Regions from separate parts of the Bacillus sp. z50 genome, predicted to be linked through region 2. Evidence: riboswitches for the same ligand, from Rfam matches in the RefSeq annotation. Region 2 holds a riboswitch; each other region holds the start of a gene.

Region 1 (5,626 bases), on a different contig from region 2:
CGTTAAACAGCAGCCCGAGCTCCCAAGAGGGTGTGAAGTAACCAGCCTGGCTATGCTTCTTCAATATTCCGGATTGGATGCTGATAAATTAAAACTTGCCCAGCAAATAAAAAAAAATCCAGCTAAAATAAAAAAAATAAATGGTGAAATCCATTACGGTGATCCTAATGATGGATTTATTGGAGATATGTATTCAACTAATAAACCTGGCCTCGGAGTGTATCATAAGCCTATAAAAAAACTTGCTGAGCATTATATGCCTGGCAAAATAATCGATTTTACCAATGGAGATTTCAACCAAATCAAAAAGTATCTCTCAACCAATCGGCCCGTCTGGGTTATCATAAATACAGCCTATGAAAAACTGGATCCATCCTATTTCCATACTTGGAAAACACCAAATGGGAAAATATCGATTACTTATAAGGAGCATTCTGTCGTAGTGACGGGATATGATCAGCATTATATTTATTTTAACGATCCCTTAACAGGAATTAAAAATAAAAAAGCACCCTCCGCTGATTTTGAAAAAGCGTGGGTGCAAATGGGAAAACAGGCTATAACCTATAAAGATTAATGGATTGGGTCACTTATCATATCCTTTTCAGCTAATGCCTGGAAAGGATATTTTTCTTCGACATATACAGAGTACCATATCATAAATACCAATACAGTCCATAGTTTACGGCTATTATCCGCTTTACCTGTAACATGATTATTGAACAGATTCATAATGACTTGCTTATCCAGCAAATGATCTGTTTGGCTTTCTTTTATTATTGTAATCGCCCATTCATACATTTCATTTTTTAACCAATGACGGATAGGGACTGGAAAACCAAGTTTCTTACGATTTAATACATGGTCAGGAATGATTCCCTCTGCAGCTTTTCTAAGTATATATTTGGTCGTTCCATGAGCAGTTTTTAAATCAGTTGGAATTCCGGATGCCACCTCAAATACTTTTTTATCAAGGAATGGCACTCGAAGCTCAAGAGAATGTGCCATCGTCATCTTATCAGCTTTTACTAATATATCTCCGCGCAGCCATGTATGAATATCAATATACTGCATTCTGCTCACATCATCATATTCGGGTGTTTCTGCGTAGAACGGATGTGTTATCGTAGTATAATCCAGCTTTGATTTATATAATTTGAATAATTGCCCCTTCTCTTCCTCCATAAACATCTTGGCATTTCCAAGATAGCGTTCTTCAATCGGCGTACAGCCGCGCTCTATAAAACTTTTGCCTTTTACACCTTCAGGCATCATGGCAGCAATTCTTTTTAGCGCTCTTTTCATAAGTACAGGAATTTTATTAAACATGGCTAAGGATTGAGGCTCACGGTAAATATTGTATCCTCCGAATAATTCATCCGCTCCTTCACCTGACAGAACAACCGTTACATGCTTTTGCGCTTCCCTTGCCACGAAATATAAAGGAACACAAGCGGGGTCTGCCAACGGGTCATCCATATGCCACATAATTTTCGGCAGTTCCCTCATATATTCCTGCGGCGATATAATATAGCTGATATTCTCTACCCCAAGCTTGTCAGCTGTTTCTTTAGCTACATCAATTTCACTGAAACCATTCTGTTCAAATCCAACTGAGAATGTTTTAATTCCAGGATGAAATTCTTTAGCTATGGATGCGATGATTGTAGAATCAATTCCACCTGAAAGAAATGAACCAACGGGTACATCACTGCGCATATGCATGCTGATACTGTCATACATCACATCTTGAATTTCTTTAATCCAATCTGGTTCACTGCGCAGAATAGGTTTAAATTCTGCTTTCCAATATTGGCGGATTTCCATAGGTTCTCCAATTTTCTTTGTAAAGCAATGTCCAGGCAATAATTTTTTCACATACTTTGTCATCGTTGCTGGTTCTGGAGTAAATTGGAAGGTAAGATAATGCTGCAGAGACACATGATCCAATTCTTGTTTTTCTATAGCGTGTATAATACTTTTCTTTTCAGAAGCAAAATAGGTCTTATCCCCATCTTCCTTATAAAAAAATGGTTTAATCCCAAATGGATCACGGGCACCAAAAACAGATTTCTCCTGTTTATCCCAAATCACGAACCCAAACATCCCACGAAGCATTTCAACTGCCTTTTCCCCATATTGAACAAATGCCGCCAGGATTACTTCAGTATCTGAATTTGTAGAAAACGCCATGCCTTCCTTTTCCAGCACTACTTTCAATTCCAAGTAGTTGTATATTTCTCCGTTAAAAACAATCCAATAGCGTTCATTTTCATACGTTAAGGGCTGATGTCCACATTCAATATCAATGATGCTTAGTCTTCTGAAACCAAGCTGGATATGTTCATCTATATAATACCCCTCGTCATCTGGCCCTCTATGCGTAATCAAGTCATTCATACTTTTAATTAGTTCTGAATCCTGATTCGCTTGCTGGTGATCATGCATACATCCTACAAATCCACACATTATTATTCACTCACTACCTTTACTTTCGACTGTTTTTCTTTAAAAATATCAAAGGATTAGATTTTAGATATAAGCTAGGGTCCCGACAAAATATGATCCATTATACCCGATATCACAACTTCCTAATATTACCATATTTAGACAAAAAAAGAAAGAGGGGTTATCCCTCTTTCTAGAAATGTTTATGCTGTTTATCTTAGATGTTAGCTTCCGCACGCAGTACTTCCACTTTATCTGTTTTCTCCCAAGGAAGATCTAAATCATTGCGTCCAAAATGTCCGTAAGCTGCTGTTTGTTTATAGATCGGACGTCTTAAATCAAGCATTTTTATGATCCCTGCTGGGCGTAGATCAAAGTTAGCACGTACTAATTCAATTAATTTTTCCTCTTCAATTTTCCCTGTACCGAACGTATCAATAGAAATAGATACTGGTTGCGCTACACCAATCGCGTAAGCCAGCTGAACTTCCGCTTTATCTGCAAGACCTGCTGCTACAATATTTTTAGCTACGTATCTGGCTGCATAGGCAGCAGAACGGTCTACTTTTGTAGCGTCTTTACCAGAGAATGCTCCGCCACCGTGACGTGCGTATCCACCATACGTGTCTACAATGATTTTACGGCCAGTCAAGCCTGCATCCCCTTGTGGACCTCCAATAACAAAACGGCCCGTTGGGTTAATAAAATATTTAGTTTGTTCATCAATAAGGTGAGCAGGAACAACCGGTTTAATTACTTGTTCTTTTAAGTCTTTCTTAATTTGCTCCAGTGTTGTTTCCGCGTCATGCTGAGTAGAGATAACGATTGTATCAATTCTTACCGGATTTTTATTTTCATCATATTCCACTGTGACTTGTGTTTTTCCATCAGGGCGCAAGTATGGAAGAACTTCTTGTTTACGAACCTCAGCCAGCTTTCTAGATAATTGGTGAGCAAGAGAAATAGGAAGAGGCATTAATTCTTCTGTTTCGTTGCAGGCAAAACCGAACATAAGACCCTGATCTCCCGCCCCAATAGCTTCAATCTCTTCATCTGACATCGTGCCTTCTCTTGATTCCAAAGCTTGGTCTACACCTTGGGCGATATCTGCAGATTGTTCATCAATAGAGGTTAAGACAGCGCATGTTTCTGCATCGAAACCATATTTAGCACGTGTATAACCGATCCCTTTGATTGTGTCACGCACAATTTTTGGAATATCCACATAAGTAGAAGTAGTGATTTCTCCCGCTACTAAAACTAATCCAGTGGTAACAGATGTTTCGCAGGCTACCCTCGCATTTGGATCCTTTGCTAAAATTTCATCCAAAATGGAATCAGAAATCTGATCGCAAATTTTATCCGGATGACCTTCTGTTACAGATTCTGATGTAAACAAATGTCTCTTATTAGACATGTATATTTCCTCCTTCAGTTTCCCTGTTTATGGCTACTCATTATCTTTAATTATCTCCTGATTATACGAAAAAAGACCTTTCCCCTTTATAAAGAAAAGAGGAAAGGTCTGAGTCTCAGAAATCTGCCTTTCACTCTCATCGTTCAAGGCATTATAACCTTGCATCAAGTTAGCACCTTTGCGTGATTTCCATTATAAGGAATCAAACTGCAGGTTGCCCCGGCTTCATAGAGCTCGTCTCTCCACCGAGTCTTGATAAGAGTATCCATATCAAATGTATATAATATCTTATCCATCATTTTCTGTCAATAAATAAACAGGAATATATTGTTAAGATAAACCTTTAGCTTCATCCTTTTTCTAAAAGAAGTACAGTCAGAACTTAAAATTCGCATTTCAATTATGATATTGATATAATTAATTTACGAATATTCAAATAAATATACTTTATTATTTATCCATCAATATTGACTAATATCCCTATTCTTTCACCAATGAAAACAATAATAATTATTCTTATATACTATATTAAACCATATTTTTGAAAATTAACACAATTAGTATGGATAAATCGATTAAATGTGTTATACTATTTTCCATATAATATGCTTACCAAAATTCTGGAAAAGGATGATACCTTATGAACAGTGTAGGAGTTTCCAATGAATTGAAACAATTACTTACTCATGATAATATTCACATTCAGCTTTCAGTGCCACAATTAGTTGAAAAAGTATTAACCAGAAAAGAGGGCATCCTCACATCTACTGGAGCGATTAAAGCCGAAACAGGTAAATATACCGGCAGATCTCCAAAGGATAAATATATTGTAGAGGAAGCTGCCACTAAAGATAAAATAGCCTGGGGAAGCGTCAATCAAGCAATATCTGAAGACGCATTCTCTAAATTATATGATAAAGTTATCGATTACCTCGAAAAACGAGATGAATTATTTGTATTTAATGGGTTTGCTGGGGCTGCAACAGACTACCGCCTTCCTATACAAGTAATCAATGAATATGCCTGGCACAATTTATTTGTACATCAGCTGTTTATCCGCCCCACTAAAGAAGAGCTTGAAAATCATTCTCCTGAGTTTACTATTATCTCAGCACCAGGTTTTAAAGCAAACCCTCTCGTGGACGGTACACAATCTGAGACGTTTATCATCATTTCTTTTGAGAAAAAAGTCGTCTTAATTGGAGGCACCGAGTATGCAGGTGAAATGAAAAAATCCATTTTCTCAATCATGAATTACCTGTTGCCTGAGAAAAATGTGTTCTCTATGCATTGTTCAGCAAATGTAGGTTTCGAGGGAGATGTAGCTCTTTTCTTTGGCCTATCCGGCACTGGAAAGACTACTTTATCAGCCGATCCAAATCGCCGCCTTATAGGTGATGACGAACATGGCTGGTCTCCTGATGGTGTATTTAATATTGAAGGCGGCTGTTACGCAAAATGCATCAATCTCACACAGGAAAAAGAGCCTCAAATTTTTAATGCCATACGCTTTGGTTCTGTACTAGAGAATGTGGTTGTAGATGAAGATACGAGAATTGCTGACTATGATAATGGAATGTTAACTGAAAATACCCGGGCAGCTTACCCTATCGAAGCCATGCAGAACATCGTCACACCTAGTATAGCGGGCCATCCCAATACAATCATCTTTTTAACTGCTGATGCTTTTGGTGTTCTGCCTCCAATCAGCAAGTTAACCAAAGAACAGGCAATGTATCATTTTCTAAGCGGTTATACGAG
Region 2 (5,626 bases):
TGCACTTGGCGCAAAGACAACAGCAAAATTGAATGAAGCAGGAACTCACTATGTCTTAAATGGTGAAAAACAATGGATTACAAATGCAGGCTTTGCTGATGTATTTGTCGTATATGCAAAAATCGACGGTGACAAATTCTCTGCATTTATCGTAGAAAGAGAGTATCCAGGTGTGTCTACTGGACCGGAAGAAAAGAAAATGGGGATTAAGAGCTCTTCAACTAGAACATTAATTCTTGAGGATGCAGAAGTACCTGTTGAGAACCTATTGGGAGAAGCAGGAAGAGGTCATGTAATTGCCTTTAACATTTTGAATATCGGTCGTTATAAATTGGGAGTAGGAGCTGTTGGTGCTTCCAAACGAGGATTTGAATTAGCTGCTACGTATGCTAATCAACGCCAACAGTTTAAAACACCAATCTCTTCATTTAATTTAACAAAAGAAAAGCTCTCTACAATGGCTTCCAAAATATACGCAGCTGAAAGTTCCGTCTATAGGACAGTTGGTTTATTCGAGGAAAGAATGAGCCGCCTAAGTGATGAAGAAGTAAAAGATGGGAAAGAAGTAGCAAAATCAATTGCTGAATATGCAATCGAATGCTCCTTAAATAAGTTCTTTGCTTCCGAGGTTTTAGATTATGTTGTGGATGAAGCGGTTCAGCTTCATGGAGGCTATGGATTTATGGCTGAGTATGAAATTGAAAGAATGTACCGTGATTCTCGTATTAACCGTATATTTGAAGGAACAAACGAAATTAACCGTCTGCTTGTACCAGGTACATTCCTGAAAAAAGCTTTAAAAGGTGAATTGCCGTTATTACAAAAAGCACAGGAGCTGTCTGAAGGACTCATGATGCTTATGCCTGAAGAGCCAGGTACAGAGCCGCTTGATCAAGAAAAACATCTTGTGAAAAATGCTAAGAAGATTGGTATTATGATTGCAGGATTGGCTGCGCAAAAATATGGTACTGAGCTGGAAAAAGAACAAGAAATTCTTGTTAATATTGCGGATATTGCTTCTTTCGTTTATGCGATGGAATCAGTTGTTCTTCGTACAGAAAAAGCAATCAAAAAAGATGGCTTAGAAAAGAACAAACAAAAACTTCTTTATACTCAAATCTTCTGCCAGGAAGCATTTGGCGAAATCGAGAAGCATGCTAAAGAAACATTAGTGGCAACAGAAACTGGTGATACATTACGTATGATGACATCAGCTTTACGTAAATTCACACGTTTCACACCAATCAATGTAATCGCACTTAAACGTGAAGCTTCAGAAAAGTTAGTTGATGCTGAGCGTTACACTGTTTAATCCTTTATACTATGGAGGCCTGGTGAAAACCAGGCTTTTTCTTTTCCTGCTATGTTAGACCTGTTACCTTTTCTAGAGCAGAAGTATATCCGTTTAAGATAGATGAAAAAATGTGGTATGCTTCAATTGAGGTGATAAAACGATGATTACATTATACTGGTATCCTAAATGCGGGACATGCAGAAAAGCAAAGAAATGGTTTGATGAAAAGGGAATATCCTATCAAGAAGTTGATATAGCGCAAAATCCTCCATCGAAAGAAGAGCTAGAAATAATTTATCAAAAAAGTGAATTGTCTCTTCAGAAATTTTTTAACACAAGTGGGATGAAATACAGAGAACTTGGGTTAAAAGATAAAGTGAAGGATATGTCTGAAGATGAAATTCTTACCTTGCTTGCATCAGACGGGATGCTAATCAAGCGCCCAATCGCATTTGATGGAGAAAAAGTAACAGTAGGATTCAAAGAGGTAAATTACCAGAAAATCTGGGCATGAAACAATTGTCAAATAACCAGTTTGATGTCATGATAAATAGGAACCATACATACATTTTGGGGGGATTAAATCATGAGCATTCCAGCGGGATTACGTTATACAGCTGAGCATGAATGGGTTAAACAAGAGGATGGTAAGATTCGAATTGGAATAACTGATTTTGCTCAAAAAGAATTGGGAGACATCGTATTTGTGGAACTACCGGAAATAGGTGATCAATTGACCCGTAATGAACCGTTTGGCAGTGTAGAATCAGTTAAGACAGTATCTGAATTGTATGCGCCAATCAGTGGGACAGTTGTTGAAGTAAATGAAGAATTAGCGGATAGTCCAGAATATGTTAATGAATCTCCATATGAAAAAGCATGGATGGTAGTTGTTGAACCATCCGAAATCAGCGAATATGATGAATTAATGGATGCTGGCCAATACGAAACAGCGACTAAAGAAGAGTAGTCAATAGAGGGGAGAAGTTTGGGGTCATTCGTCAGCTTCTTTCCTTTTTATTATGTTTTTAGATCAATTGTTACTTTCCACTATGTTAGGGTAAGATACATATAATGAAAAAGACGAAGGCAATTGTCCAATCACATAGAACGTACTCTCCTAATAAAAGGTGATCAATCATGCAGGATGCTCAAAGTGAGAAAGTAATTATTGTGGAAGGTTCTACCGACCGCCAAAAAATACAATCTGTACTTAACGAATCTGTCGATATAAGATGTACAAATGGAACCATCAGTCTATCGAAAATGGATGAATTAGTAGACGAACTTGAACAGAGAGACGTGTATATTTTGGCTGATGCAGATGAATCCGGAGAAAAGCTGAGAAAACAGTTAAGACGAGAAATGCCAAATGCATCTCACATATATATTGATCGTACATACCGTGAAGTTGCTAATGCGCCAAGATATCATTTAGCAACGGTTCTTTTGGCAGCCAATATAGATGTAAAAGCCGAATTTTTAAAACAAATGAAGGATGTAATGAAAAATGAACAATCAAACCACGATAAATAAAGCGATCTATACTTTTACTCCTCTTTGCGGAACATGTCAATTAGCAGGTAAAATGCTTGATATTGCAAAGGAAGTCCTCCCAAATGCCTCTTTGGAAAAAGTCAATCTTAACTATGCTAAGGAACTTGCAGAAGAATATCAAATTCAAAGTGTACCATGCCTCATTTTAATCAAGGATAACCAGCCAATCGAGAAAATCTATGCCTTCCACTCAGTTCCCTATCTTGTTGATCAATTAAAGAGAATTACAGAATAAGAGCAGTTATTTCTCAGGAAATATGTCGATGAATATTTAACTAGAATCTTTTAAAGGTGCTGTTTCTATTTTACGCTGTCTATGTCAGAAGTTTTAATTGATTTGTAGAATTCTCTATAATAGCCTGTAATCTCAACCGATTAGACGATTGTTAAGTGGCTAACTGGAGGCATTTATTATAGTAAAAGAAGCTCCTCGTTATTTAATTTAAAAATTCTGAATAATCAATTGACTCATATTTTTCCATATGCTATAGTTTTAACAACTTAATACTTGGTTCTTATCAAGAGAGGTGGAGGGACTGGCCCGTTGAAGCCCGGCAACCGGTATTTATATAATACACGGTGCCAATTCCAGCGGATATAAATCCGGGAGATAAGGAGAGATGGAAAATGCCTGCCTCTTCTTGTGAAGAGGTTTTTTTCATTTACTCACTTCTCTATTTAAAATGAAATGGAGAGATGTAGAATGGCAAATGAAGAAAAGAAGTATCGGTTTGAAACAGTAGGTATACACGGAGGATTGCAGCAGGATTCGGTAACTGGAGCGAGAAGCGTGCCGATTTACCAGACGAATGCTTATTTATTTAAAGACACAGATCATGCTGCGGATTTATTTGGATTAGCTGAAACTGGCTATATTTATACTAGAATCCATAATCCAACTTCAAGTGTATTCGAAGAACGTATAGCAGAATTAGAAGGTGGCATTGGAGCTTTAGCGGTATCAAGTGGTGCTGCAGCTATAACACTCTCAATCCTAAATATTGCGGGAGCAGGTGATGAAATTATCTCTGCGTCCACTCTATACGGCGGAACCTACAATTTATTTGCCAATACTCTCCCTAAGTATGGTATTAACGTAAGGTTCGTGGATCCAAGTGACACTGAAAATTTTAGAGAAGCGATTACATCAAAGACCAGAGCTATTTTTGGAGAAACGATTGGAAATCCAAGCCTGCAGGTTCTTGATATTGAACGGGTGGCGGAAATTGCTCATGAAGCTGGAATTCCGTTAATCATTGATAATACATTTGCAACTCCTTATTTATCCCGTCCGATTGAGTTTGGAGCGGATATCGTCGTACACTCAGCTACGAAATGGCTGCTTGGAAATGGAACCACATTAGGCGGGGTCATAGTCGATGGAGGGAAGTTTGACTGGAATTCATCTAAATTTCCGGGCTTTACTGAACCCGATCCAAGCTATCATGATCTGATTTACAGTGAAGCAATTGGTGCAGCAGCATTTATTGTGAAGGCCAGAGTTCAGCTGTTGAGAGATTTAGGTCCATCCTTAAGCCCGTACAATGCCTTTCAATTTATTCTCGGATTGGAAACTCTGCATGTGAGGATGAAGGAGCATGTAGCCAATACGAGATTAATAGTTGACTATTTAAAACAGCATCCGGCTGTATCGTGGGTCTTGTATCCAGGAGATTCAGATCACCCTGATTACGAAAAAACGAAGAAATATTTACCCAAAGGTGCTGGAGCAGTCGTTGTTTTTGGAATAAAGGGTGGACGTGAGGCAGGTAAAAAACTGATTGATTCCGTTGAACTGTGGTCCCATGTGGCCAATGTGGGAGATGCAAAGAGCCTAATTATCCATCCGGCAAGCACGACTCATCAGCAACTAAGTGAAGAGGGATTAAAAGCATCAGGTGTACAGGAGGATTTAATCAGACTGTCTGTTGGAATTGAACATGCAGAAGATCTAATTGAAGAATTGGAGCTTGCGATTGAAAAAGCAACAGGTATAGCTTCCACTGAGGTGGTTGTGAAATAAATATTGAACATGCTATGCAGACTTTGGTGTTGACAGTTCTTTCTTCAACATGATAGGATAGCAAACAGTTAGATTTAATTGAATAGTTTAAGTACTCTTATCAAGAGAGGCCGAGGGAAGTGCCCTTTGACGCCCGGCAACCGGCAATCATTTATGATTGAAAAGGTGCCAATTCACACAGGATAATAAATCCTGGGAGATGAGAGAAAGGAACATGTTATAAATAAATCATGCCTTTCTGCCTCCGCAGAAAGGCATTTTTGTTTAACTGAAGTTATTCTTTAATTATAGGTTGATAGAAAGAGCAGGTGAACTTTTCATGATTACATTACGTGATGTATCGAAGACCTTCTCAGGAACATTTAAACGTTCATCAGCTGTCAAAGCAGTGGATCAAGTCTCATTATCTATTGAAAAAGGCGAGATCTTTGGAATTATTGGGTACAGCGGTGCGGGAAAAAGTACCCTCATTAGAATGCTGAACGGTTTAGAGAAGCCAACAGAAGGCAGTGTCTTGGTGGCAGGCAAAGATATGGCTGCTATAAAAGGCGCTGAATTAAGAAAAGCCAGAATGGAAATAAGTATGATTTTTCAACACTTTAATCTCCTCTGGTCAAGGACAGTCAGCGAAAATATAGAGTTTCCTTTAGAAATTGCGGGCGTACCAAGCAAGGTACGTAAAGAAAGAGTGAAGGAACTGGTAAGTCTGGTAGGATTAGATGGCCGTGAAAATGCTTATCCATCTCAGTTGA
Region 3 (5,626 bases), on a different contig from region 2:
GAACAGAAAAAAGGGACTTTGCAACTTTTAAGAAAAAGGGAGAGCTAATCCTCAGCTGAAGTAAAACTTTGAGGAAAAAGAAGCACTTAGCTAATGCTAACTCTCTTTGTGAAAGAATAAACTGAAACTATCGGGAGTACCCGCTCCAATATCAGAGCTGTGATGTAGTGACCCCAATAAGTTAGAAATCTGACTTTTGGGGTGTAATACTGATCAGCTCTTTTTTTGCTATGCAGCTAGGGGCAGTATATTTCAATGGAGTATGGATATTTATGTTAAAGTGAACATGTAGGGAGGAGAGATAGTTGGTTTATTTCGCAAAGACTCAAAGAGTAGCATTATGGTATATAATGCTATTAATGATATTGACAATTTCAATAAATGACTTTTTCGATTGGTTATTATACTTCCAAATGATATTTTCTTTAGTTATTCTTGTTTTATTATGTATCAGATATAAATTTGTGATAAATAATGACTATTTGACGTATCAAATATTGTTTTTTAAATGGCCTTTATATAAAACAAGTATATTTCCCCATCAAATAAAACAGATTAAATTTAAACGAGTCAATTGGTATACCAAAGGTGCTTTTATGCAAGTTAAAAAAGGACTTACCATCCGAATTGTAAATTTCAATCCCAACGACGTTTTCAAAGAATTAGTTGATTTTGCTAACAAACATGGTATTCCATATTCTAAAACGAAAGATTATATAATTATAGAAAAATAGTCTTATTCCCTAACGAGGGTATTACTTTCATATCAAGGGCTGGTTGATCAGCTCTTTTTTGCTATTCGGTTAAAGGAACAGATTAGTACAAGATGACCAAAGCTAATAAGTTATAAAATATGAGGTGGTAAAATGAAATTCCATCTATTGGGAGAAAAAGCTAAAGTAGAAATAGATATCATAGCTCGTGAATATCCGAATAGCTTTGATTATTGGGATGGAAACTGGGTTATTTCAAACGTGAAAGTTGAAATCCCTGGATATTATGTTGATTTTATTGCTAGTTTAAGAACTGATGACATTAGGGATTTTTTAAATGATTTGAAGTTAATGAATAAGGATTTATCGGGTAAAGCTATATTGAAAAATTTAGATAGCTTTATTTATTTTGAATGTGAAATGGATAAGTTGGGGCATATAGAATGGTCTGGAGAGACTTGTTATCCGACAGGAAGTGGTGCTGTATTATCCTTTGAATTTGTATCAAATCAATCATATTTAGATGATTTGATTAAAGAATTAGAGAATATAATCTCTCTATATCCAGTTATAAGTAAACCGTAGCTATTGTATTAACAGGTCAATAGCAGAAAATCAAGGCTGTCATGTTGACGGTCTTTTTTTATGCTCCCCATTAGGTAAGACAGTTTGAAAAATCTGGCTTACCTAATGGGGAGTTTTTCTGTGCTCAAAAAAAAAGAACGCTGTATTGATCACATGGGGCGATTCATTTTGGGGCACAGTAAAATAGAATAGTATTATTAAAAAAACGAATTTTAAAAGAGGCGTTAATAGCATCTGTAACAACGTTATCAATAGAGATTGAGCGGCAGAACCCCTTAGAATTCAGGGTTCTGCTTTTATTATATTCATTGTTTACTAGACAGGGAGCAGTTCAATACCGCAGTTGTTTAAGTGAATATTCCTAGCTTTCCAATACGTTCAATAGCTTCTATTAGCCGTTTTTCGTCTACTAATAAGCCGACACGAATGTAGCCTTCTCCGTATTCACCAAAGCCTTTTCCTGCTGCAACGGCTACATCTGCTTTTTCAAGCAAATAATCAGCAAAGCTCTCGCTCTTGAAACCGGCAGGGACAGGAAGCCAAGCAAAGAATGAACCAGTTGGGGCTTCGACTTTCCAGCCGATTTTATTGCAAGCGCCAATGAGGGAATTTCGTCGTCGTTCATAGCGTTCGATAAGCTCTTCTACGCAGGATTGCTCCCCTGTCAAGGCTGCGATTGCCGCTTTTTGTACAGCAGGGAAGAGGCTGACGTAAAGATGATCTTGAATGAGATTGAGTGCTTCGATGATAGCTGGGTTTCCGATAGCAAAGCCAACACGCCAGCCTGCCATATTGTAAGTTTTCGAGAGTGTGTACATTTCAATGCCGACTTCTTTTGCACCCTCCGTTTCAAGAAAACTGATAGGTTTTTGTCCATCAAAGCCAATAGCTCCATAGGCAAAATCATGAAGTACGGTAATGTTATTTTCTTTTGCAAATGATACTGTTTTTTCAAAAAAAGCATGATCTGCGGTAGCTCCGGTAGGATTATTTGGGTAGTTTAAATACATTAGCTTTGCATGGGTCCTTTGTTCTAAAGGGATGCTTTCATAATCCGGCAAAAATTGATTATCTTTTGTTAGTGGAAAAGTTTCATAGTTTACGTTTGCTAATACAGCTCCAGATAAATAGTCGGGATAGCCTGGGTCTGGCAAGAGCATTAGCTCTCCATCGTTGAGCAAGCACATTGGTAGCTCAACTAGTCCGGCCTTCGTTCCAAAAAGGATGGCAACTTCAGTTTTAGGGTCAACCTCGACGCCATATTGCTTGTGATAAAATTGTGCTGCCGCTTCTTTCAACTCTTCCAAACCCCGAAATGGAGAATATTTATGAGTTTGTGCATCTTCAGCCGCCACTTGCAGGGCTTTGACGATATGCGCAGGAGTAGGTTGATCAGGATTTCCTTGTCCGAGATTAATAATGTCTCTGCCTTCAGCTATAGCGCTGTTAACTTTTAGGACAAGTGTTGCAAAAAATTGGACTGGCAGTTTTTTTAAGCGTTCTGAATATGTCATATAATTCACCTTTACGAAGAGAATATAGTTTTGAATATTTAAATAATAGATAAAATTCTATAACCTTTATTTAGAAATGTCTATAGTGAGCTGAAAGAATTTGAATATAGCGGTAGTAAATGGTTATTAGATTTGCTGAGTCATAGATTATAGGGGAACGTTTGATGAAGTGGGTGTGGTAGCTTTTTCAGAAATGATTGTTTTTCGGAAAATGTGAAATGTGGAGACTATACATTAAATGAGCTTGTTTGGCAGATGAAAATAGTGAGCGATGAAAGTGTTATTCAGTCGGCTTGCGAAAATGTAGAGTTTTACATTATCGTCAGTTCAGCCCTACGAAGAAGAATGGGGAGTTTTTTAATCCGATGTATGTGGATTGGAATATTTTATTGAAATTGCAATGATGAAAGCGGTTCAACAGTTTACGTCAAAAAGGTTTTTGTTGACAGACTATTCTGAAGTCTGTAATATCATAAACAAATCAAATAAAGCTATAGCTTATCGAGAGCGACCGAGGGACTAGGCCCTATGACGTCCGGCAACCCCCTTAATAGGGAAGGTGCCAATTCCTGCAGAATGTATTACATTCTGAAAGATAAGTCGAGATAGATGTATTTCGATGCCCCTTTCAGATGAGAGGGGCATTTTTGTTTCAAAAAATGTGTAGAGATAGAGGTTGGCATATGATAAAAATTCAGAATGTTAATAAGATTTACAAAACTAAAAGCGGTATAGTAAATGGAGTTGACAACGTTTCCTTAACAATTAAAAAAGGCGAGATATTCGGGATTGTCGGGTACTCAGGAGCAGGTAAAAGCTCGCTGCTACGCTGTATTAATTTGTTGGAGCGTCCAACATCGGGAAATATCACAGTTGATGGAATTGATCTGGCTAAGTTGAGAAGCAAGCAATTGCGTCATGCACGCTTAAAAATCGGGATGATTTTTCAGCACTTTTATCTTATTAGCCAGAAAACAGTTTTTGAAAATATAGCTTTTTCTTTAAAGGCAGCAAAAGTGCCGCAGACTCAAATACAAGACCGAGTAGAAGAACTGTTGAAAATGGTCGGATTAGCTGAAAAGCGTGAAGTGTATCCTTCGCAGCTAAGTGGGGGACAGAAGCAGCGTGTAGCGATTGCAAGGGCGTTGGCGAATAACCCGACAGTACTCCTTTGTGATGAGGCGACCTCAGCACTAGATCCGACGACAACGAAATCAATATTGAATTTGTTGAAAAAAATCAATAAGGAGCTCAATATTACGATTGTGTTGATTACACATGAGATGAATGTAGTAAAGGAAATTTGTAATCGAATGGCGATTATGCAGGATGGCAAGGTCATTGAGGAAGGCTCGGTGTATGATATTTTTGCTAAACCCCATGCCGATCTTACGAAGGAATTCATTAACAGTGTTGTTTCGTTCGATATACCTGACGCTATTTACCAAAGTTGCAAGGGTCCGATTGTCAAGGTGACGTTTAGGGGAACGGTTGCCGGTGAGGGAGTCATATCGGATACGCTTCAGCAATTTAATGTAAAAGGCAATTTTCTTCATGGCTCAATTGAATATATTCAGGAATTGCCTTTAGGTATTTTTATCATGGAGCTTCGCGGACAGAAGGAAGAGATTAATAAAGCGATATCTTATATAGAAAGTCGAGAGGCAGAAGTGGAGGTGTTCCAACATGGGCTTTGATTTCAACCACTTTATAGAGCTTATTCCTGAAATTAACACAGCATTTTTGCAGACGATTTACATGATTTCCATTTCTTTAGCTGTCGCAATCGTGATTGGTTTACCAGTTGGAATTCTATTATATGTGACAGAAAAGGGTTTATTTTGGGAAAACAAAACGGTTCAGAGGATATTAGGATTTGTCGTCAATTTGGTCCGATCAATACCATTTATTATTTTATTGGTTGCTCTTATGCCATTGACCGAATTTGTTGTAAAGACAACGATTGGACCAACAGCTGCTAGCGTATCGCTGTCAGTCGCAGCTATTCCGTTTTTTGCGAGAATCGTTGAAACGTCTTTACGAGAAATTGATAAAGGTGTTATTGAAGCCGCGATAGCAGCTGGTGCGACACCGTGGATGATTATTAAGGAAGTACTATTGCTCGAAGCGAGATCAGGTATCATTTCGGGTATTACACTTACATTAATTAGCTTGATTGGGTTTTCTGCTATGGCAGGAACGGTCGGTGGTGGCGGTATTGGTGATTTAGCGATTCGCTATGGGTATTATCGCTATGATAATACCATTATGATTGCAACTGTTATTATTTTAATCGTATTGGTTCAGGTTATCCAACTTGCCGGTGATTTCATCGCAAAAGTTATAGATAAAAGATAATAGAAAAGGGGAATTATTTCATGAAAAAGGGGTTAACAGCATTTATTTTATTCTTAGTGGTAGGTACATTGGCAGCTTGCAGCGGCAATGAAAGCATTGAGGATGCAAGCTCAGAGTCAAAGGATATTAAAATTGGAGCTACTTCTGGTCCTTATAGTGATATGGCAACGAAAGCAATCAAGCCAGGCTTGGAAGAATTGGGATACAAAGTAGAAGTGGTGGAGTTCAGTGATTATATTCAACCGAATAAAGCGTTAGATGGTGGAGATATTGATGCGAACCTTTTTCAGCATACTATTTACTTGGAAAACTTTGAAAAAGAGAACAGCATGGATTTGACAGGGTTAATTAAAGTACCGACTGCGCCGATGGGTATTTATTCAAACACGTATAAATCTTTGGATGAAGTGAAGGACGGAGCGACGATTACAATTCCGAATGATCCGGTAAATGCAG

Evidence for each region. A riboswitch is a leader RNA that binds a small molecule or an ion and turns the genes downstream of it on or off. The one in region 2 is predicted to bind S-adenosylmethionine.
Region 1: linked by a shared signal. The riboswitch ahead of metK (methionine adenosyltransferase) and the one ahead of AC4G3N_RS11865 (O-acetylhomoserine aminocarboxypropyltransferase/cysteine synthase family protein) in region 2 are both predicted to bind S-adenosylmethionine.
Region 3: linked by a shared signal. The riboswitch ahead of AC4G3N_RS13870 (methionine ABC transporter ATP-binding protein) and the one ahead of AC4G3N_RS11865 (O-acetylhomoserine aminocarboxypropyltransferase/cysteine synthase family protein) in region 2 are both predicted to bind S-adenosylmethionine.

Annotation. Positions count from the first base shown of each region.
Region 1 covers NZ_JBZFQL010000006.1:226,181-231,806, forward strand. Annotated here, with positions in the region: gene AC4G3N_RS16550 (C39 family peptidase) at 1-577, shown strand, start outside; gene asnB (asparagine synthase (glutamine-hydrolyzing)) at 574-2,469, opposite strand; gene metK (methionine adenosyltransferase) at 2,666-3,865, opposite strand; SAM riboswitch class I at 3,999-4,127, opposite strand; gene pckA (phosphoenolpyruvate carboxykinase (ATP)) at 4,506-5,626, shown strand, end outside.
Region 2 covers NZ_JBZFQL010000003.1:524,579-530,204, forward strand. Annotated here, with positions in the region: gene AC4G3N_RS11840 (acyl-CoA dehydrogenase FadE) at 1-1,312, shown strand, start outside; gene AC4G3N_RS11845 (arsenate reductase family protein) at 1,455-1,808, shown strand; gene gcvH (glycine cleavage system protein GcvH) at 1,881-2,264, shown strand; gene AC4G3N_RS11855 (toprim domain-containing protein) at 2,435-2,830, shown strand; gene AC4G3N_RS11860 (thioredoxin family protein) at 2,805-3,086, shown strand; SAM riboswitch class I at 3,364-3,468, shown strand; gene AC4G3N_RS11865 (O-acetylhomoserine aminocarboxypropyltransferase/cysteine synthase family protein) at 3,555-4,874, shown strand; SAM riboswitch class I at 4,969-5,080, shown strand; gene AC4G3N_RS11870 (methionine ABC transporter ATP-binding protein) at 5,194-5,626, shown strand, end outside.
Region 3 covers NZ_JBZFQL010000004.1:245,329-250,954, reverse strand. Annotated here, with positions in the region: gene AC4G3N_RS13885 (hypothetical protein) at 1-48, shown strand, start outside; gene AC4G3N_RS13880 (WapI family immunity protein) at 867-1,298, shown strand; gene AC4G3N_RS13875 (pyridoxal phosphate-dependent aminotransferase) at 1,646-2,812, opposite strand; SAM riboswitch class I at 3,308-3,414, shown strand; gene AC4G3N_RS13870 (methionine ABC transporter ATP-binding protein) at 3,496-4,509, shown strand; gene AC4G3N_RS13865 (methionine ABC transporter permease) at 4,499-5,170, shown strand; gene AC4G3N_RS13860 (MetQ/NlpA family ABC transporter substrate-binding protein) at 5,191-5,626, shown strand, end outside.